Regions from separate parts of the Ciceribacter sp. L1K23 genome, predicted to be linked through region 2. Evidence: predicted binding sites of a transcription regulator. Region 2 holds the regulator's gene; each other region holds the start of a gene.
The links. The regulator LexA, encoded in region 2, represses DNA repair genes until DNA is damaged. The targets are predictions, from matches to a motif close to TGTTCNNNNTGTGTTCNG.

Region 1 (5,338 bases), 1.7 Mb from region 2:
TACGTTGCTGATCATTCCGCCCGCCCGGCCGCCAAAGCAGAACTGGTTTCGGTTCAGATGAAGCCGCCTCTTCATCAACACCAACCGCCTCCTCTTCAGTAACTGCCTGGGACGTCTCGGAAGTCTCCTCCGTCACCTCAGAAGCAATGGGAGGAACCGGGGACCCAGGCACCATGTCGGCCGCGTCGGAAGTGACGGGGTTTTGCTTCTGCAAGAACTCCGCTGCTTCGGCTGCCGAGACAACATCGGCGCGATACCCAAGTCCCTTGAGGATTTCTTCTATATCATCTGGCGTCGCCCCTAGAATCGACAACATCGCAGTGGTTGCGGTGAACCGACGGCCATCATAAGCGCCCTCAGGGCGTGGGCCCTGTCCCGGCTTCCACTGCAAAAGCGGACGAATGAGGTCCGCGAGCCGCTCAAGTATGTCGATACGAACTGCGCGTTTTCCGAGAAAGCGGAAACCGGCCAGTTTGTAGAAGGTTCGCTCGAAGCCAATATCCGTGGCGACCGAGGTCCGACCTGCCGCAAGCACCGGTATCAATTCGCCATAGCCGGCCTTATCGAGACCATCATTCTTCAGGGCCCACAACAAAGTTATCAATTCGGCCGGGGCTGGCTTCAGCAACGCAGGCATGAAAACGTGATAGGCACCAAAACGTACGCCGTGACGCCGCATGGACGCACGAGCGTCCTGATCGAGAGACTTAACGTCATCGGCCACATCTCGACGGAACAGAACCCCTAGATTTTCCACCAACTGAAAAGCGAGACCTTTTGCAAGACCCTGCAAATCCTCGGCTCTCGAGAGATCATCGAGCGGCTTCAGAACGGTCGCGATATGGTGATTCACAAAGCGCTCGATACGGGCAACCACATGTTCCCTGGCGTTACCCGAAAGCTGCTCGTCCGCAAGCAGGATCACCCGAGGATGAAGGATGTGATCACTTCCCGTGAGACGACCCACCGGGTCGCCGAGCCAACGGACCAAACCGTCGGAGCTAAGCGCGAGGTCGCTGTTGCCGCAGGCATGCAGTCGAGCGGCGCGCGCTTCAAACTCGAGATGCAGCGCCTTTTGGGCAGCAGACTGGACAGCCTTCGCATCGGGGCCGTCCGTGCCGGCGACGGTCGTAAAACGAAATCCCGCCAATTGCCCCATCAGATGACCTTCCACGAAGACGTCACCATTAACACTGATTTCTGCTTCCAGCATCGCATTCTCTCTTAAGCGCTTCATGAGCACAGATGTCCTGCGATCAACAAAGCGTTTCGTCAACCGTTCATGTAACGCATCGGACAACCGATCCTCGATTTCCCGCGTCTTTTCTTGCCAGTGTGTCGGATCGGCAAGCCAATCCGGCCGATTGGAGACATAGGTCCATGTTCGGATCTGCGCAATCCTGGCGGACAGCGTGTCTATTTCACCATCTATTCGATCGGCCCTTTTGACCTGTTCCGCCATGAAGTTCTCGTTGACCGTGCCGTGACGTACGAGATCGAAAAACAGCGTGGAGATCAGATCCGCATGCTGCGCAGGTGTGATCCGGCGATAGTCAGGCAAAGCGCAGGCTTCCCAGAGCTTTTCCACTTTTTCTGCATCAGTGGCAGCATCTCTGATCTCCGGGTACCGCGCCAGATATTCAAGCGCCTGCTGATCGACGGCCGGCAAAGCCCTCGCAAGACCACCAATCTGCGGCGCCGCGTCAAGACTCCGGCGCAGTGCATCTATGGATGAATAGTCGAGACGCGCCGTGCGCCATTGCAGGACCTTGACGGGATCGAATGCATGTACCTCCAACCGTTCAACCAGTTCATCATCGAAAGGCGCCACCCGGCCCGTGACGCCGAAGGTCCCATCCCGCACATGACGTCCAGCACGACCTGCTATCTGCCCAAGCTCACCGGGATTTAGGTTCCGAAACTGATAGCCGTCAAACTTGCGATCCTGTGCAAAAGCAACATGATCGACGTCAAGATTGAGCCCCATACCGATGGCATCTGTCGCGACCAGGTACTCGACATCGCCGGATTGGTAGAGCGCCACCTGTGCATTGCGTGTGCGTGGGCTCAAGGCGCCAAGAACGACGGCTGCACCGCCACGCTGTCGCCGTATGAGTTCAGCGATGGCATAAACCTCATCGGCGGAAAAGGCCACAATAGCCGTACGCTGGGGAAGACGCGTGGTCTTTTTTTGTCCTGCATAGAGAAGCTGCGAGAGACGGGGGCGCTCGACGATTGTTATACCGGGCAGCAGCTGAAGAAGGATGGACTTCATCGTTGCCGAGCCAAGCAACAAAGTCTCGTCTCGTCCACGCAGGTGCAGTAGCCTGTCCGTAAAAATATGTCCGCGCTCGAGATCGCCAGCCAACTGTATCTCGTCGATGGCCACGAAAGACGCTTTCGTATCCCGTGGCATTGCTTCGACCGTACAGACGGAAAACCGGGCCCCTACAGGTGTTATACGCTCCTCTCCGGTGATTAAGGCGACCTGCGCAGCACCAACCTTTTCGACGAGACGGCCGTAGACTTCTCGGGCGAGCAGCCGAAGAGGCAATCCTATGATACCCGAGCCATGAGCGATCATCCTTTCGATCGCGAAATGCGTTTTCCCGGTATTGGTCGGCCCCAACACGGCAGTTACACCGCGACCGGTCAGGATCATGGGATGCGATGTCAACCTTAAACTCCACGACTAGACGCCACGTTGGCGACGTCGACAATCAAATGGCTATGAATTTTCAGAAAGGCAAGCGACGGAACTCACCGCGGCCGAAAAATGCCGATGACGGAATGAGGTCCGGGCGGTAACGCCAGGAATTGGGAAGTGCCTGCAGTGAGAAGAAGGCGCAACGGCCTGGAGCTTCCAGCACCCGACCTCGATGGGAACATTTTCGTGCCCTTTTCGTTGAAGCGCCGAGGTCAACAACATGTCCCTTCCACTTCCACCCCCCGAACAACTTTCGGCTTTCCCTGGCCACAACTTCGCGCTGATCCACGGGTTGGGAATGGCGCCAGTCTTCTGGCGGCTTTACGCACCCCAATTCATGCTTGAGCACAAGACGATTGCCTATCCCCTCCCCGGCCATGACGGATGGCCGCTTCCTGTCGCGGGTCAGCCGCTCTACACCCAGCAAATAGTTTCGGCATATGCGAATGCGATCGAACGAGATTTCCGAGGCCAGCCTGTTACGTTGGTCGGCCATTCCACCGGTGGCTTCGTGTCCCTTGCGATCGCGGCAGCCAGACCCGATCTTGTTCGTGCGATCGTGCTGATCGGGGGATTCGCCTGCGGCCGATTTGAGGGGCGTGAGCGCCTTGCTGCGCGCCTGCTGCGGATACCACACATCGGCCCAGCCCTTTTTCAGACTTTGTTCAAGAGATGGATTTCCACGCGGGAGACCTTCCGCTCAGGCTCCATTGATTGTGTCTACGATAAGTCCTGCCCTTGGGAGAGTGACGAGACACAGCAGATGATGGAAGACGTGCGGGTACGTCTTCAGTGTTGTCGTCCGGAAGACGTGGGTTCAGTCGTCCGTTGGTTCCAGCACAGCACTCTGCTCGATCATCTCGAAAAGATCACCACACCGGTTCTCAATCTTGTTGGCGCAAACGACGAGATTGTCCCCGCGCATCATCAGCTCAGATTGGCACGAAGCATGCCTAACGCGATGACGGTACTGTTTGGCCAGACAGGACACCTTCTGATGGTCGAAAGGCAGAGCGAGCTAAACAGGATTTTGTCCCGCTTTAGCGCTGCCCCCTGGATCGTGATGTCGCCGGGAAAGCCGGCACGGATAGCCAAGCCTCGGATTACCTCCGCGCAGGCGGAGGGGTGGGTAGCGACACGGGGATCTCTGATCGCCCGTTTCAAGACGGTATGGGGAACAAAAACTGCGCAGATTCATTAAGGGACAGATCGCAAAGCATCCAAAGGAGAGGTTTACATGCTCGGTACGATTTTGCTGGTGGTTCTAATCTTGTTGCTGATCGGTGCCTTGCCGAACTGGGGCTATAGTCGGTCATGGGGTTATGGCCCGTCCGGCGGACTGGGGCTGGTTCTTGTGATTGTTCTCATCCTGCTCCTCATGGGCAGAATTTAAATCAACCGTCGGAGTACCTCATGAAAAAGATTCTTCTCTCTATCGCCCTTATCGGCACGTTAGCATCTTGCACGGCGACCGAAAAAGGCGCGGCTACCGGCGCGGCCGTTGGCGGCGTCGTCGGTGGCGTCGCGACCAATTCTTGGGGTGGCGCAGCGGTCGGAGCCGCAGTTGGCGGTGTTGCTGGCGCATTAATCGGCCAAGCTCAGGACCGTCCTGGTTATTGCGTATATCGCGACCGGTACGGGCGCACTTACGAAGCACGTTGCCGCTAAAGCGCGTTTCGGCTCGAAATGAAGGGGTCGCAGTGACGCGGCCCCTTTTCTCATGGGTTCTCTTAAACGAAGAACTGCCCGCCGTTAGCCGAAATTGTCGACCCGGTTATGAAGCCCGCATCATCGGAAGCAAGAAAAGTTACGCACCGGGCAATTTCTTCCGGTTCCCCTAGCCGACCGACCGGTATCTGGGGGATGATGCGTTCGTTGAGCACTTTTTCAGGGATGGCCCGAACCATTTCGGTGCCAATATAACCCGGGCAGACGGCATTGACAGTAATGCCCTTCGCTGCTCCTTCCTGGGCAAGCGCCTTGGTGAAACCTAGATCGCCCGCTTTGGCCGCCGAATAGTTCGCTTGTCCCATCTGACCCTTCTGGCCGTTGATCGACGAGATATTGATGATGCGACCGAAGTTCCGGTCCCGCATCCCGGTCCACACAAGATGGGTCATGTTGAACAGGCCTGTGAGGTTCGTCCCGATCACCTCGTTCCATTGCTCGGGGGTCATTTTGTGGAACATGGCGTCCCGAGTGATGCCAGCATTGTTGACGAGCACTTCGACCGGGCCGATTGCCGCTTCAACATTGGCGACGCCCGCGGCACAAGCCTGATAGTCGGAAACATCCCACTTGAAGACGGCAATACCTGTTTCCGCTTCAAACGCCTTGGCCTTCTCGTCATTACCGGCGTAATTGGCGGCCACACGATACCCTTGCTGCTTGAAAGCAATGGAAATGGCCGCTCCTATGCCGCGCGTGCCGCCTGTAACCAACGCTACCCTGCCCATGTATGTCCTCCCTCATTGGACGCCACGATTGTTTTTGGATGAGCTCCTCTACGGGAGCCTTAATCGTCACCAAGGAGATTGCGTGTCGTCACAGTGCTTCAAGGCACATCGCCACACCCATTCCTCCACCGATGCATAATGTCGCTAGCCCTTTCTTTGCGCCCCTCCGTTTCAT
Region 2 (5,338 bases):
CGGCGACCGACCGTATCCGGTCGGTGATCAGTGGCGATGCGGGCGCATTCGCGGCGGCGATCATCACCGGGGAACGGCGCGGCATGTCGGAGGCGACGGTCGAGGCGCTCAGGATTTCCGGTCTCGCCCACGTCATTTCGATTTCGGGACTGCATATGGCGCTTGCCGCAGGACTGTTCTTCGTCGGAATGCGCCTGCTGCTCAGCCTCTCGCTCGGCCTTGCCCATGCGATCCCTGTGAAGAAGGTTGCGGCGTTCGGCGCCCTGCTGGCGGCCACCGCCTATCTGTTGATTTCCGGAGGTCAGGTCTCGGCGGTGCGCGCCTATGTGATGATGGCGGTGATGCTGGTCGCCGTCCTGATCGACCGTCCGGCGATCAGCCTTCGCAATCTCGCCGTCGCGGCACTCGTCATCGTCGTGATCGAGCCGTCCGAGGTGGTCGGGCCAAGCTTCCAGATGTCGTTTGCCGCAACCGCGGCGCTGATCGCCGGGTATGCGGCGTGGCGAAACCGCCGCCGCGATGACGGCTTTCTTCCCGAAGGCCTGCTGCCAGCGCCGCTTCGTTATCTCGCAGCGCTGTTCGGCGGCATTCTTTTAAGCTCGATCATCGGCGGCCTGTCGACGGCGGCCTTCGCGGTCGATCATTTCCACAGGCTCGGCGTCTACAGCCTGCCGGCCAATCTCGCCGCCATGCCTGTGGTCTCCTTCCTCGTGATGCCGATGGCGCTGATTGCGATGATCCTGATGCCTTTCGGGCTCGACTACATCCCCTTGAAACTCTTGGGCTTCGGTCTGGAGATCACCATAGCGCTCGCCAGGGAGGTGGCCTCCTGGGGTGGCGATGGCGGCATCGAGCGGCTGCCGGCGTGGTTCCTGCCATGCTTCACCGCCGGCTTCGTCGTTCTGACCCTGATGCGGACCTGGCTGCGTCACGCCGGCTCGGTGATCATTCTCGCGACGCTTGCCGCCGTGGTCGTCCTCCCGCGTCCGCCGGCCGGCGCCCTTCTGGTCTCCGAGGATGGCGGGCTGGTCGGGCTGACGGGCGAGGGCGGCATCGCCACCAACCGTGCTCGTCCGCCCGACTTCGTCTTTTCGCAATGGCAGGAGGCGCTCCAGCGGCATACGCATCTGAAGCCGTCGAAACAGGACGCAGCGGCGCTGGCAGATGCTTTTCGGGAGGCGAGGGCGGCCGGTGGCGCGGTACCGCAGGACCTGATCGACCGGACGCGCGCGGCCATGGACAGCATCGCCGCCGACATTCCCGCGGACCGGTTCATCTGCCTCGGCCGGATCTTCTGCCTGACGCGATTGACGCCGCAGCTTGTTGTCGCAACTGTGGAGGAAACATCTCTCGTCGGCCTTGCCTGCGACCGCGCCGATCTCGTGGTAACACCGAGGCGCCTGCCGTTCCGCACCTGTCGCTCGGGCGCGCGACTGATTTCCGCCGATGACCTGCGCCTCACCGGATCGCTGGAACTCTGGCCCGAGGGTGAAAAGGGACTTCGGATCCGTTCGGCCATCTCCGGATCGCCGCGTCCCTGGAACATGCACAGACGATACGACTGGCGTGGCGACGATTACGTCACGACGCCGGTCGACGAGGTGATCGCGAGGATCAGTGGTAGCGGCGAATGAGGCCGACGAGCCTGCCCTGGATCTTGACCCTGTCAGGCGGGAAGATGCGTGTCTCGTAGGCCGGATTGGCCGCTTCGAGTGCAATCGAGGCGCCGCGGCGGCGGAAGCGCTTGAGCGTCGCTTCCTCGTCATCGACCAGCGCCACGATGATGTCGCCGGGATTGGCGGTCGTGCCGTTGCGGATGATGACCGTATCGCCGTCGAGAATGCCGGCCTCGATCATCGAATCGCCCTTGACCTCCAGCGCATAGTGCTCGCCGCCGCCGATCATATCGGCAGGCACCGAGATATCGTGCGTGTTGTTCTGGATCGCCGAGATCGGCACGCCGGCTGCGATGCGGCCCATGACCGGTACCGAGATCGAGTTGCCGTTGTCGGCGACCGGCTCCTTGGCGGGCGCGGCCGGGACCGCCGGCTTCTTGCCGAGGCTGCCCTCGATCACCGCCGGCTCGAAGCCCCGACGGGCCTGCGGCGGCGAATAGGCTTCCGGAAGCTTGATGACCTCCAGCGCCCGGGCCCGGTTGGGCAGACGGCGGATGAAGCCGCGCTCCTCGAGCGCCGTGATCAGACGGTGAATGCCCGACTTGGAAGCAAGATCCAGCGCATCCTTCATCTCGTCGAAGGACGGCGGCACGCCGGACTCCTTCATTCGCTCGTGAATGAAGAGCAGAAGTTCCTGTTGTTTGCGCGTCAGCATCGGCGAATCCCGGTGAAACAAATACAGAACGGACACTATATGTTCCATATGTGTTCCGCAAGTGCCTAAATTTCCGTGAACAGTGATGAAATACCATTGTTGACTGCCTCCGGAACGGCTTTCTGATGAGGCGGCATCATCCCGCGCAAGGAAGGACATCGGATGGTCGAGATCGGTCAGAAGCTGCTGGGCAAGACGGCGGAGCAGTTGAGCGCCGTCGAACGGCGTGTTTTGAAGAAGGCACGGGAGCGCCGGATCGTGTCCGCCGATGCCCATGAGGATTTTCTCGCGACGGCGACGCTGGGCCAAAGGCTCGCGGACGGTATTGCCAGGGTCGGCGGCTCCTGGAGCTTCATCTTCGCCTTCATCGCATTTCTGGTGATCTGGGCGCTGGCGAACACGATTTTCCTGACGAAGGACGCGCCGGACCCCTATCCGTTCATCTTCCTCAACCTCTTGCTCTCGATGCTGGCCGCGATCCAAGCACCGATCATCATGATGAGCCAGAACCGCCAGGCCGAGCGTGACCGTTACATGGCGGCACGCGACTACGAGGTCAATCTGAAGGCGGAGATCGAGGTGCTGGCGCTGCACGACAAGATCGATATCGAGGTGCTGGTCGAACTGCGCGATGCGCGAAAGCAGATCGACCTGCTGATGGATGAGGTGACAAAGCTTTCCGCGCGGCTCGAAACGCGGTAGGGCGGGTGCGATATGAAGGCTCGCTCTGTCAGATCGGGATGAGCGGACGGGAATGGGAAGGAGACAGGACATGACGGCACGCACGATCGACCATCTGGTACTGCCCGTCATCTCGATCGAGGCGGCGCGGGCAAGGCACGCCGCTCTGGGCTTCACCGTCGCCGCCGATGCGCGACATCCGTTCGGAACGGAAAACGCCTGCGTCTTCCTTGCTGACGGCACCTATCTGGAGCCGCTCGGCATCGCGAGCCGGGAGGAGTGCGAAGCCGCGGCAAGGGCCGGCAATGTGTTCGTCGCCCGCGACCAGGCCTTCCGCTTCCGCTGCGGCGAGGGCCTTTCGGGAATTGCGATCACGTCCGACGATGCGGCGTCCGATGACGCCCGTTACCGGGAGGCGGGGCTATCGGCGGGTGCCATCCTCGAGTTCTCGCGACCGGTGCGGATGCCGGACGGGAGGGACGCCACCGCGAGCTTCCGGCTGACCTTCGCCGCCGATCTGCGCGCGCCGGATTTCTTCCTGTTCAACTGCCAACGGATCAATCCTCTGCCCGCCGATCGCGGCAGCCTGACAACCCATGAGAACGGCGTCTCCGGCATCAGGAGCGTCGTGGTCGTCGAGGAGAACCCGTCCGACTTCCAATATATCTTCGAGGCGGCCTTCGACAGCCGCGAGATCGGCGCCAATTCCTTTGGAATCGACCTCGTCGCCGGCGGCACGAAGGTGGAGGTCATGACGCCGGAGGGCGCGCGCGCCTATTTCGGGCTGGAGGCGCAAAGCGCGGAACGCGGACTGCGGGGGCGGGCGGTTGTTTTCGCTTGCCATGATCTTGGCGTGACAGAGCGTCGGCTTGTTGCTAATGGGGTGGCCTTCTCGCGCCAGGGCGGCAGGCTATCGGTCCCGCCGGCACCGGGTCAGGGCGTAACCTACATCTTTGAGGAACAGGCATGAGCATTGAGACAAATTCCGTCGTCACCGTCGGCGAAGGTGCCGTCAAGGTTTCCTTTTCCAATACGGCGCGCTTCTCGCTGATCGCCGGTCCGTGCCAGATGGAAAGTCGCGACCATGCCTTTATGATCGCCGGCACGATGAAGGAACTCTGCGAAAAGCTCGGAATCGGCCTCGTCTACAAGTCATCCTACGACAAGGCGAACCGCACCTCGATTTCCGGCAAGCGCGGCATCGGTCTCGACAAGGCCATGGAAATCTTCGCCGACCTGAAGAAGGAATACGGCTTCCCGGTCCTCACCGACATCCACACCGAGGAACAGTGTGCACTCGTGGCGCCGACGGTCGATATCCTGCAGATCCCGGCCTTCCTCTGCCGCCAGACCGATCTTCTGGTCGCGGCCGCCAAGACCGGCCGTGCGATCAATGTCAAGAAGGGCCAGTTCCTCGCCCCCTGGGACATGAAGAACGTCCTGAACAAGTTCACCCAGAGCGGCAATCCGAACGTGCTGCTGTGCGAGCGCGGCGCCTCGTTCGGCTACAACACGCTCGTCTCCGACATGCGCTCGCTACCGATCATGGCTGCGATGGGTGCGCCCGTTGTCTTCGACGCGACGCACTCGGTACAGCAGCCGGGCGGGCAGGGGGGCTCCTCGGGCGGTCAGCGCGAATTCGTCGAGACGCTGGCGCGGGCAGCAGTTGCGGTCGGCGTCGCCGGCCTCTTCATCGAAACCCATGAAGACCCGGACAATGCGCCTTCCGACGGCCCGAACATGGTGCACCTGAAGGACATGCCGCGGCTTCTCGAAAAGCTGCTGGCCTTCGATGCCGTCTCGAAGGGCTGACATCAGCCTAAAGTCTTGAATCGAAACGAAAAAAGGCGCCGGTGTGAAACCGGCGCCTCTTTTGTTCTGGATACTCGAACACCTGCGTCTCAGAACTCTTCCCAGTTGGCTGTGGCGGCCGAACCTGCGCCGCCCATGCCGAGCGCGCCTGCGAGCTTCTGTCCGAGCGCCCGGGCCGGAGAGACGACCGGTGCCGTTGCCGGTCCGGCCTGATGGATTTTCACCGGCGGCGCGTTGACGGCAGCCGACCGTGCCGAACCGACGCCACTGACCAGCCTGCCATCGAGCTGGAAGCGTGTCAGCAGCGAGTTCAGGTGCACGGCCTCATCGGACAGCTCGCGGCAGGACGCATTGGTTTCCTCGACCATCGCCGCGTTCTGCTGGGTCAACTGGTCCATCTGGTTGATCGCGGCGTTCACTTCGTTGAGCGCCGAGGACTGCTCGGACGAGGACTGGACGATAAACTCGATCAGGCCGTTCACTTCCTTCACTTGTCCGTCGATCTCGGCAAGCG
Region 3 (5,338 bases), 370 kb from region 2:
TCATGCTGGGGGTTGGAACGCTCATCATCGTGATGGCTGTGATGAACGGTTTCAGGACCGAGTTGATTTCGCGCATCCTTGGCATCAACGGTCATATGATCGTACAGCCGATCGACCAGCCATTTACCGACTATGCCGATCTCGCACGGAAATTCTCGGCCGTTCCCGGCGTGACCATGGCCTTGCCCCTGGTCGAGGGGCAGACTCTCGCCTCCGGCAAGATGGGCGCCGGGACCGGCGCACTGGTTCGTGGCATCAGGGCGGAAGACCTGATCAAGCTCAAGACGGTATCCGGGAACATCCGGGCCGGCGATATGGTTGGGTTCACGGCGGGGCAGGGCATTCTCGTAGGGTCCCGCATGGCCGCCGAGCTTGGCGTGACCGCCGGTGACATGATGACACTGGTCTCGCCTGAGGGCGACGTCACGCCCCTTGGTGTCAATCCGCGCGTCAAATCCTATGCGATCTCGGGTGTCTTCGAGATCGGCATGTCGGAATACGACTCGACGATCATCTACATGCCGCTTGAAGAGTCGCAACTCTACTTCAACGCTGATGGCTTGGTTCAGTCGATCGAGTTGTTCGTATCGAACCCCGACGCCGTCGATGAGTTGCGGCCGAAGATCGAGGAAGCGGCGGGGCGGCAGATCTTCATCACCGACTGGCGGCAGCGCAACCAGACTTTCTTCTCCGCCCTGCAGGTCGAGCGCAACGTCATGTTCATGATCCTGACCCTGATCGTCCTTGTCGCCGCGCTTAACATCATCTCAGGCCTGATCATGCTGGTGAAGGACAAGTCGAGCGATATCGCGATCCTGCGGACCATGGGCGCGCCTTCAGGCTCCGTCATGCGCATCTTCTTCATGACCGGCGCCGCCATCGGGATCACTGGCACGCTGGCCGGTGTCGTCCTTGGCGTCGTCGTCTGTCTGAACATCGAGTCGATCCGGCAGTTCTTCTCTTGGATATCGGGAACGGTCCTGTTCGATCCCGAGCTTTATTTCCTCAGTCAGCTGCCGGCAGATATGAATGTCGGGGAGACCGTGTCAGTCGTCATCATGGCACTGACGCTCTCCTTCCTTGCGACCATTTTCCCCGCCTGGCGTGCCTCACGGCTCGATCCCGTGCAGGCTCTGCGCTACGAGTGAGGTGAACGGATCATGGCGAACAAGAACAAGGTCCTTTCGCTCACGGGCATCGAAAGGCACTACGGTCAGGGCGAAACGACCCTGTCGATCCTGAAAGACGCGAACTTCAGCCTGGAGGCTGGGGAAACGGTGGCGCTTGTCGCTCCGTCGGGAACCGGAAAGTCGACACTCCTGCATCTGGCCGGGTTGCTGGAGCATCCCGATGCTGGCGACGTCTGGATCGGCGGCACCGCCTGCGGCGGCTTATCGGACGAGAAGAGGACGGCGATCCGGCGCAACAGCGTGGGCTTTGTCTACCAGTTCCACCACCTGCTTCCGGAATTTTCGGCGCTCGAAAATATCATGATGCCGCAGCTGATCGCTGGCCTCTCCATGAAGGAAGCGAGCGAACGGGCCCGCCAATTGCTGGACTACATGCGCATCGGTCACCGCGCCGATCATCGGCCGGCGGAACTGTCCGGTGGCGAACAGCAGCGCGTGGCGATCGCCCGTGCCGTGGCCAACGCACCACTGGTGCTTCTGGCCGACGAACCGACCGGCAATCTTGATCCGGAAACGGCGAGCTACGTTTTCTCCGCCCTTGAGGCGCTGGTGCGACAGTCAGGACTGTCCGCTCTCATCGCCACGCACAACCACGACCTTGCTTTACGCATGGATCGCTGCGTCACCCTGCGCGAAGGCAAGATCATCGATTACGATCCGCGCAAGCCGGTCCAGCCCTGACGAAAAGAAGCCGGGCAAGCGGATATCCGGGCCGCACTGATGCCCACGGCGGCGCGAAGCGAAAACATTGATCTCCAGGCGAGATCGATGTGAGAATATCCATGTTTTCAAAATGTTACCGACCGACCTGGTGGGGCGCCTCTCCAGGCTTGACATTGGCACAAAAAGAGAACAAAATAAAAACATAAAGAGTAAGGAGAGAGACATGACGGAAGTACTTCGTGATATCGCCGCATTCGCCTCAATCTGCATGTTTGTTGGCAGCTTCTCAGTTCTGATGCTCGCGCTTTGATCCGGCGTCGATAACAGCATTTCCGGTTGACCACCGATCCATCTCGCTAATCTGTTCTGGACACCGGGCGCCGCCCGGTCGAAAATCCGCACCCTGAATAAGAGTCGGAACGGGATGGATTATGGCTGACGCGGTGACGGAAATTGCGGGTGGACGCGAACTCGCGAGATCGCCGGGCTTTGTCCACCTGCGTGTCCACTCGGCCTATTCGCTGTTGGAAGGCGCGTTGCCGCTGAAGAAGATCCTGTCCAAGGCGGTGGGCGACGAACAGCCGGCGATTGCCGTTACGGATACCAATAACCTTTTCGTTGCCCTGGAATTCTCCCAGAAGGCAAAGGACGAGGGGCTGCAGCCGATCATTGGCTGCCAGCTGTCGATCGACATGGAAGACGTCGAGGACGACAAGCGCAACGGCATGAGCCGCTTGCCGGGCCTTGTGCTGTTGTCGGCGACTGCGGAAGGCTACGAGCGGCTGGTCGACATCGTCAGCCGCGCGTATCTGGCGGGTGAGGGCGGTCACGCCGTTCATATGAAGTTGTCCTGGCTTGACGAGTTCGGGACTGACGGCCTGATCGCATTGACAGGTGCGGCATCGGGACCGATCGATACCGTCATGAAGGACGGTTCGCGCGCGCTTGGCGAGCAGCGGCTCGTCAAGCTGAAGGAGCGCTTTGGCGACCGGCTTTACGTCGAACTCCAGCGTCATGGCGCTTATGATCGTCAGCACGAGCGTCGAATGGTCGATCTCGCCTACAAGCATGACATTCCGCTTGTTGCCACCAACGAGGCCTTCTTCCCCACTCGCGACGATTTCGATGCCCACGATGCGCTGATGGCGGTCGCCCACAATGCGATCGTGTCGGACGACAGCCGCTTTCGCTTGACCCCTGATCACTACCTGAAGAGCCGCGCCGAGATGTGCGCGCTGTTCGCGGACCTGCCGGAGGCCTTGCAGAACACGATCGAAATCGCCCGCCGTTGCTCGTTCATCCTGGATACGCGCAAGCCGATTCTGCCGCGGTTCACCGGCGGCGCCACCGATGGCGAGGAGGCTGAGCGGGCGGAGGCGCTGGAGCTTCGCCGGCAGGCGGAAGAGGGACTCGATAATCGGCTCGCCGCCCTTGGCATGTCTCCCGGATATGAGGAGAAGGATTACCGGGAGCGTCTGGAATTCGAACTGAGCGTCATCGAACGCATGAAGTTCCCGGGCTACTTCCTGATCGTTGCCGACTTCATCAAATGGGCCAAGCAGCATGACATCCCCGTCGGCCCCGGCCGCGGATCCGGTGCGGGATCGCTCGTTGCCTATGCCCTGACCATCACGGACGTTGACCCCTTGCGGTTCTCGCTGCTGTTCGAGCGCTTTCTCAATCCGGAACGCGTGTCGATGCCGGACTTCGACATCGACTTCTGCCAGGACCGGCGCGAGGAGGTCATCCGCTACGTTCAGCAGAAGTATGGTCGCGATCAGGTTGCGCAGATCATCACCTTCGGTTCGCTTCAGGCTCGTGCTGCGCTCCGCGACGTCGGCCGTGTGCTGGAAATGCCGTACGGTCAGGTCGACAAGATCTGCAAGCTAGTGCCCAACAATCCGGCCAATCCGACACCACTCTCGAAGGCGATCGAGGAAGAGCCAAAGCTGCAGGAAGCGGCGGAGGAAGAACCCGTCGTCGCGCGCCTGCTCGACATCGCGCAGAAGATCGAGGGTCTCTACCGACACGCATCGACGCATGCTGCCGGCATCGTGATCGGGGACCGGCCGCTGTCGAAGCTGGTGCCGATGTATCGCGATCCGCGGTCCGACATGCCCGTTACCCAGTTCAACATGAAATGGGTCGAGCAGGCCGGTCTGGTCAAATTCGACTTCCTCGGCCTCAAGACGTTGACGGTTCTGAAGACCGCCGTGGATTTCGTGAGGCGGAACAAGGGGATCGAGGTCGATCTTGCAGCGATTCCGCTCGATGACCAGAAGACCTACGAGATGCTGTCGCGCGGCGAGACCGTCGGCGTGTTCCAGGTGGAAAGTGCCGGCATGCGCAAGGCACTCATCGGCATGCGCCCCGACTGCATCGAGGATATCATCGCTCTCGTGGCGCTATACCGCCCCGGCCCGATGGAGAACATCCCGGTCTACAACGCCCGCAAGCACGGCGAGGAAGAGATCGAATCCATCCATCCGAAGATCGATTATCTTCTGAAGGAAACTCAGGGCGTTATCGTCTACCAGGAACAGGTGATGCAGATCGCCCAGGTCCTGTCGGGCTACTCGCTTGGCGAGGCCGATCTTCTCCGTCGCGCCATGGGTAAGAAGATCAAGGAGGAGATGGACAAGCAGCGGGCCCGCTTCGTCGATGGTGCTGTCAAGAATGGCGTGTCCAAGCCGCAGGCGGACCTGATCTTCGACCTGCTTGCCAAGTTTGCCAATTACGGCTTCAACAAGTCGCACGCCGCAGCCTACGCGATCGTCTCCTATCAGACGGCCTATATGAAGGCGCACCACCCGGTCGAGTTCCTCGCCGCGTCCATGACCTACGATATGGCCAACACGGAAAAGCTGAACGATTTCCGACAGGACGCGAACCGCCTTGGCATCAAGGTCGTGCCGCCCTCCGTGCAGACATCGTTCCGGCGCTTCGAGCCCGGGGATAACTGCATCTTCTACGCGCTAGCGGCGATCAAGGGTGTCGGTGAATCGGCGGTGGAGCATATCGTCGAGGTGCGCGGCGACAAACATTTCGACAGCATTGAGGACTTCTGCCTGCGTATCGACCCCAAGCAGGTCAACCGTCGGGTTTTCGAAAGCCTGATCGCGGCAGGCGCGTTTGACTGTTTCGGCCGTGACCGTACCGAATTGCTGACGGGTCTCGATCGCATCATCGGCTATGCGCAGAAAGCCCAGGAGGACAAGGTCAGCGGCCAATCGGACATGTTCGGCGCCGGTGCAGTGTCCGGACCGGAAAAGATCGCCTTCCCGCAGTTCATGCCGGCGCTTGCCTCGGAAAAGCTGCTGCGGGAATTCCAGGTCCTCGGCTTCTATCTCTCCGCTCATCCGCTCGATGCCTATCGCGCGGTTCTGGAAAAGATGCGCGTTCAGACATTCGCCGACTTCTCCGCCGCCGTGAAGCAGGGAGCTACCGCCGGACGCCTTGCCGGCACGGTGACGGGACGGCAGGAG
Region 4 (5,338 bases), 2.2 Mb from region 2:
TGTCGTTGCCTTGAAGCCCGATGCGGTTCTGCTTCCCAAGGTCAACGAGCCCGAAGACGTGCAGACGGTGGCGGATCTGCTGGCGGAAGCGGATGTGCCGGATAGCCTGAAGATCTGGGCGATGATGGAGACGCCGCACGGCATTCTCAACGCCGCCGCGATCGCGAAATACGGACGAACCGCGGGCGGACGACTGGAATGCTTCGTGGTGGGGCTGAACGATCTGCGCAAGGAGACCGGGGTTCTTCCGGATCGGCAGCGGACCTATCTCGTCCCCTGGCTGATGCAGGTCGTTCTGGCCGGCCGGGCCTACGGAATCGAGATTATCGACAGCGTCTGCAACGATTTTCACGATCTCGATGCCTATGCCCGGGAATGCGCCCAGGGGCGCGCCATGGGCTTCGATGGCAAGATGCTCATTCATCCGGCGCAGATCGCCGCTGCCAACGCCGGGTTCGGGCCGACGGATCAGGACCTCGACGAGGCGCGGATGATCGTCGCCGCATTTGCCGATCCGGCCGCCGCCGGACTCAACGTTATCAACAGCGGCGGGCGCATGATCGAGCGCCTCCATCTCGAACAGGCTGAGCGGGTTGTGATGAAGGCCGCTCTCATCAATGACAGAAAAGGCACCGAACAATGAAACTCTATCGCTTCCTGACCGGTCCGGATGACGCATCCTTCTGCCATCGCGTCACCGATGCGCTGAACAAGGGCTGGGAACTGCACGGTTCGCCGCAGCATACGTTCAATGCGGCCGAAAACCGTCTCTATTGCGGGCAGGCCGTGGTGAAGACGGTGCACGGCAAGGATTACGATCCGAGCATGAAACTGGGCGAGCAGTAAGCTTTCCCGGATGCGATGAAGGCACCGGCGGACAGTCTATCCTATCGTTCGGCGGCGGCCTGCTCGGCGCTTTCCTCTATCCGCTCCATGTCGTCGTCCGACAGGCCGAAATGATGGCCGATCTCGTGGATGAGGACGTGGGTGATGATGTCGCCCAGCGTTTCCTCGTTCTCGGCCCAGTAGTCGAGGATCGGACGCCGATAGAGCGTGATGCGATTGGGCATCTCGCCGGTTTCCATGGTGAAGCGTTCCGAAATGCCTCGTCCCTCGAACAGACCCAGCAGGTCAAACGGGGTTTCGAGGGCCATGTCCTCGAAGACGTCATCCGTCGGAAAGTCGGCGATCTCGATGATCAGATCCGTCGTCAAAGCACGGAATTCCTCCGGCAAGTGGCCGTAGGCCTCGATCGCCAGGGATTCGAACGTGCTGATCGTCGGGGCGTGGCGTTCTCGCCAGTCCGACGTGTGGTCTATACGCGCCATGCAAACTCCTTCTGGCGCCTCATATAGGCTTTTTGCCCGATCTTTACGAGTGAAGAATCGGGGCAAGGAATAATTTCACATTTTCGGTAGTTGACTCTTTTAGAGAGCTCTGGAATCCATAGGAACATATAGAGAACAAACCGACAGGAGTGAACGCCATGGCAGAGCGTGCCATGACGCGAGAGACCCTTTTTGCGCTTCGTGAAGCGGTTGCCCGGATCGAGGGCAAGCCGGCCCAAATGGCGCGCGAGGTGGCGATGCGGGACGGCGATGACGCCCTCCTGGTCCAAGCTAAGCGCGGTGCGGCGGGACAGTCGGGCGATCCCCTGTCGATGATCATGGAGGAGGTGGAGCAGGGCGGCGCCTTTATCGAAATCCGAAGCGCCCGCCTGGCGGATGCTGGGGCGGCGAGTGGGTTTGCATTGGCGCTGTCATGCTGTCGTTCGGTGAGGCCTGATGGCAAGATCCTTCTGATCGGCGACCGTCATGTGGCGCGAGAGGCGGGTCTGCCTTACGCGCCGGGACTGGACGATTTCGGGCATCGCCGCGGTGAGCTGGTTTACGCCCTGCCCAGACGGATCGAGGATGCGCTGTGGCTTGCCGACGAAGCGCTGGCCTGCGGCGCTTTTGCGACCGTCATTCTCGAGGTGCACGGCAATGTCCGGCAATTCGGCCTGACGGAAAGTCGACGCCTCGGCCTCAAGGCACGGAGTGCCGGAGGGACGCTGCTTCTGATGCGCCAGGCTGGCGAGGAGGAGGCGTCGAGCGCCTCGCTGCGGCTGCGCGTGGAAGCCGCGCCTTCGGCGATCCGCAACTCCCTTGAACAGCCGATGCCGATGGCCCTCGGCAACCCTCTCTTTCGACTGACCGTGGAAAAGAGCCGATCGGCTGTCTTTTCCGAATTTCTACTGGAGTGGAGCAGCCATGAACGTCGCCTTGCCTACCTGCCATCCGCTGTCTTCCAGCGATCGCCGCATCCTGTCGATCAGCTTTCCGCGGCTGGCGACAGATCGGATCGCAAGGGGGAAATGGGGCGCCTCCTGGCGCTCGACCGGGCGTCCTGACGCGCCTCCGATCGTTTGCTCGGGACAGGTCGGTAACGCCAGGCAACTGACCGCCATCGACACGCTTGCGGAAGGCATCGGTTTGCGTATCGGCCAGGGATTGGCCGAGGCAAGGGCGATCCGCCCGGATCTCGACGTATCCGAAGCCGATGCGGAGGCGGATCAGCGGCTGCTGGATGCCCTGGCCAACTGGTGCGACCGGTATACCCCGCTGGTGGCACTCGATGGCAGGGACGGCCTTTTGCTGGATATCACGGGCTGCGCCCACCTCTTTGGCGGCGAGGCGAAAATGCTGGACGATGTTCTTGCGCGACTGAGGTCGATGGGGCTTGACGCGAAGGGGGCGATTTCGTCCACCGCCGGCCTGTCATGGGCTCTCTCGCGGTTTGGCGCTGTCCGTGTCGTCGAGCAGCGGGATACGCAAGCGGCATTGACATCGCTGCCGGTCGCGAGCCTCAGGCTCGACGGCGAGGTGGTGGCAGGCCTGGTCCGCATGGGCCTGAAGCAGGTCGGCGACCTCATTGACCTGCCGCGCGCGCCGCTGGCGCGCCGCTTCGGTGCCGCCGTTCTCCTGCGTCTCGACCAGGCGCTGGGCCGGGTCGGGGAGCCCATATCGCCCAGACGATCGCTCGCGATGTTGTCGGTCGAACGGCATCTGGTCGAGCCGATCCGTGATCGTGACATGATCCTCGATCTGGCGGAGGGACTGGCGGCGGGCCTGAAGCCCGGGCTGGAGGCTCGCGGCGAGGGAGGGCGGCTTTTCGAGCTTCTCCTGTTCCGCGTCGACGGACGCGTCTTCCGGATCGAGGTGGGTACCGCTGCGCCGCTACGCGAGCCGAAACGCATCGCAGCCCTTTACAGGGAAAGGCTCGAGGTGGCCGCTGACGACATGGATGCCGGCTTCGGCTTCGAGTTCGTTCGCCTCAATGTTCTGGCAAGCGAGGCCTTTCGGGACGGCATGCCGCAACTGTTGACGGAGCAAAGCGCGCCGAACGATTCCCTTCCTGACTTCATCGATCTGGTGTCGGCAAGGCTTGGTCCGGGTTGTCTCAAGGTTCCGGTTTCGCTTGCCAGTCACTGGCCCGAGCGAGCCAGCGGGGCCGTGTCGCTGACGGATCATGTTCAGAGCGTCGGATCCCCTGTCGACGCTCCCGCCCGTCTCGAACGCCCGCTGAGGCTGCTTTCGAGAGCCGAACCCGTCACAGTTCTGGCGGAAATTCCGCATGGACCGCCGGCGAGTTTCCAGTGGCGCCGGATACGTCACCGCGTCGTGCGCTCCGAAGGTCCCGAACGCCTGACGCCGGAATGGTGGCTCGAGGACGCCAACACCTCGGAACGCGATTATTTCCGGGTCGAGGACGCCGAGGGTCGTCGCTACTGGATCTATCGGCAAGGGCTTTACGAACGCGGGGCGACCGACCCCGGCTGGTTCATGCAAGGCATATTCGCATGACGCCCGGTTTTTTCGAGATTGGCGCGCAAAGCAATTTTTCGTTTTTGCGTGGCGCGTCCCATCCCGAAGAGATGGTTCTGGCCGCCGAAGCCCTGGGGATAGCCGGTCTCGGGCTTGCCGATCGCAATACGGTGGCCGGCGTGGTGCGGATGCATGCCGCCGCCAAGGCCAGGCCGGACAGGAGGACGAAACCCTATCCGTATCAACCGGGTGCGCGTCTCGTTTTTTCCGATGGTACGCCGGACCTTCTCGTCTATCCGATGAACCGTCGGGGCTGGGGCAATCTGTGCCGGCTGCTGAGCGCCGGAAACCTGCGTTCGGAGAAAGGCGCCTGCACTCTTTACGACGCGGATCTTCAGCAATGGAACGGAGACCTGCTGGCCGTGGTCCTGCCGCCAGATGCGATCGACGAAGTGAGGAGTGCGGATTTCGCGGAGCGGCTGACAGGGCTCCGCCTCTGTTTCGGTGAGCGGCTGCATATGGCCCTTGCCCCCCTTTACAACGGCCTCGACCGGCAGCGCTTCCGGGAAATCTCCCGTCTTGCGCAAAAGCAGGGCCTGTCTTTGATCGCCACCAACCTGCCGGCCTATCACCTGCCCGACCGGAAGCCGCTGTCCGATGTCATGACCGCCATCCGCGAGCATGTGACGGTCGCCGACGCTGGCTTCAGGCTTCCTCCCAATGCCGAGAGGCATCTGAAGACGGCGGAGGAGTTGCAACCCATGCTGTCCGACTATCCCGAGGCGATCGCCCGGACGGCGGCGTTCTTCAATCGTCTCAACTTCTCGCTCGATGAACTGAGCCGGCATCAATATCCTGACGAAAGCGTGGAGGGCGAGCCTCCGAGCCTAACCTTGCGGCGACTTGCCTATGAGGGGGCGGCGGAACGATTTGCGGGCCCCGAAGGCATACCTGAGAAGGTCAGGAATCTCATCGAGTACGAACTCGACCTGATATCGCGCAAGGCATACGAGCCCTACTTCCTGACCGTCTACAAGATCATGCAGCATGCGCGGGCGGAAGGCATCCTCTGCCAGGGGCGGGGGTCGGCGGCCAATTCGGCCGTCTGCTTCTGCCTTCGCATCACCGACGTGAATCCGGAAACGACGACATTGCTGTTCGACCGGTTCCTCTCGACCGAGCGGGAGGAGCCGCCGGACATCGACGTGGATTTCGAGCATGAAAGGCGCGAGGAGGTGATCCAGTTCATCTACCGGACCTATGGCCGCGAGCATGCGGCGCTGACAGCGGCGGTGATCTGTTACCGGGCGCGGTCTGCCGGCCGGGAGGTGGCGAAGGCCTTCGGTCTCTCCGAGGATGTGCAATCCGCCATGGCGGGTTCGATCTGGGGATGGTCGCAGGCGGCGCTCGGCGAGGACCAGATCAAGTCGGCAGGGCTTGATGCTTCGGACAAGACGACGCAGCGCGTCATGGAATATGGCAGCCTGTTGCAGCGTTTTCCGCGGCATCTTTCCCAGCATGTCGGCGGGTTC

Region 1: a site for LexA is predicted at 2,871-2,888, ahead of J5J10_RS00315 (helicase-related protein). Genes of this name have one in related genera too.
Region 3: a site for LexA is predicted at 2,039-2,056, ahead of dnaE (DNA polymerase III subunit alpha). Genes of this name have one in related genera too.
Region 4: a site for LexA is predicted at 1,449-1,466, ahead of J5J10_RS18825 (metallopeptidase family protein). Genes of this name have one in related genera too.

Annotation. Positions count from the first base shown of each region.
Region 1 is NZ_JAGRRC010000001.1:71,579-76,916, reverse strand. It holds gene J5J10_RS00315 (helicase-related protein) at 1-2,662, opposite strand, end outside; gene J5J10_RS00310 (alpha/beta hydrolase) at 2,928-3,908, shown strand; gene J5J10_RS00305 (DUF3309 family protein) at 3,945-4,100, shown strand; gene J5J10_RS00300 (glycine zipper domain-containing protein) at 4,121-4,375, shown strand; gene J5J10_RS00295 (beta-ketoacyl-ACP reductase) at 4,438-5,163, opposite strand; gene J5J10_RS00290 (acetyl-CoA C-acetyltransferase) at 5,252-5,338, opposite strand, start outside.
Region 2 is NZ_JAGRRC010000001.1:1,729,315-1,734,652, reverse strand. It holds gene J5J10_RS08115 (ComEC/Rec2 family competence protein) at 1-1,634, shown strand, start outside; gene lexA (transcriptional repressor LexA) at 1,615-2,331, opposite strand; gene J5J10_RS08105 (DUF1003 domain-containing protein) at 2,494-3,033, shown strand; gene J5J10_RS08100 (VOC family protein) at 3,104-3,982, shown strand; gene kdsA (3-deoxy-8-phosphooctulonate synthase) at 3,979-4,824, shown strand; gene J5J10_RS08090 (methyl-accepting chemotaxis protein) at 4,914-5,338, opposite strand, start outside.
Region 3 is NZ_JAGRRC010000001.1:2,100,819-2,106,156, reverse strand. It holds gene J5J10_RS09965 (lipoprotein-releasing ABC transporter permease subunit) at 1-1,148, shown strand, start outside; gene J5J10_RS09960 (ABC transporter ATP-binding protein) at 1,161-1,871, shown strand; gene dnaE (DNA polymerase III subunit alpha) at 2,285-5,338, shown strand, end outside.
Region 4 is NZ_JAGRRC010000001.1:3,886,398-3,891,735, forward strand. It holds gene J5J10_RS18815 (CoA ester lyase) at 1-643, shown strand, start outside; gene J5J10_RS18820 (DUF1737 domain-containing protein) at 640-846, shown strand; gene J5J10_RS18825 (metallopeptidase family protein) at 888-1,328, opposite strand; gene J5J10_RS22550 (hypothetical protein) at 1,487-2,392, shown strand; gene J5J10_RS18830 (DNA polymerase Y family protein) at 2,343-3,845, shown strand; gene J5J10_RS18835 (error-prone DNA polymerase) at 3,842-5,338, shown strand, end outside.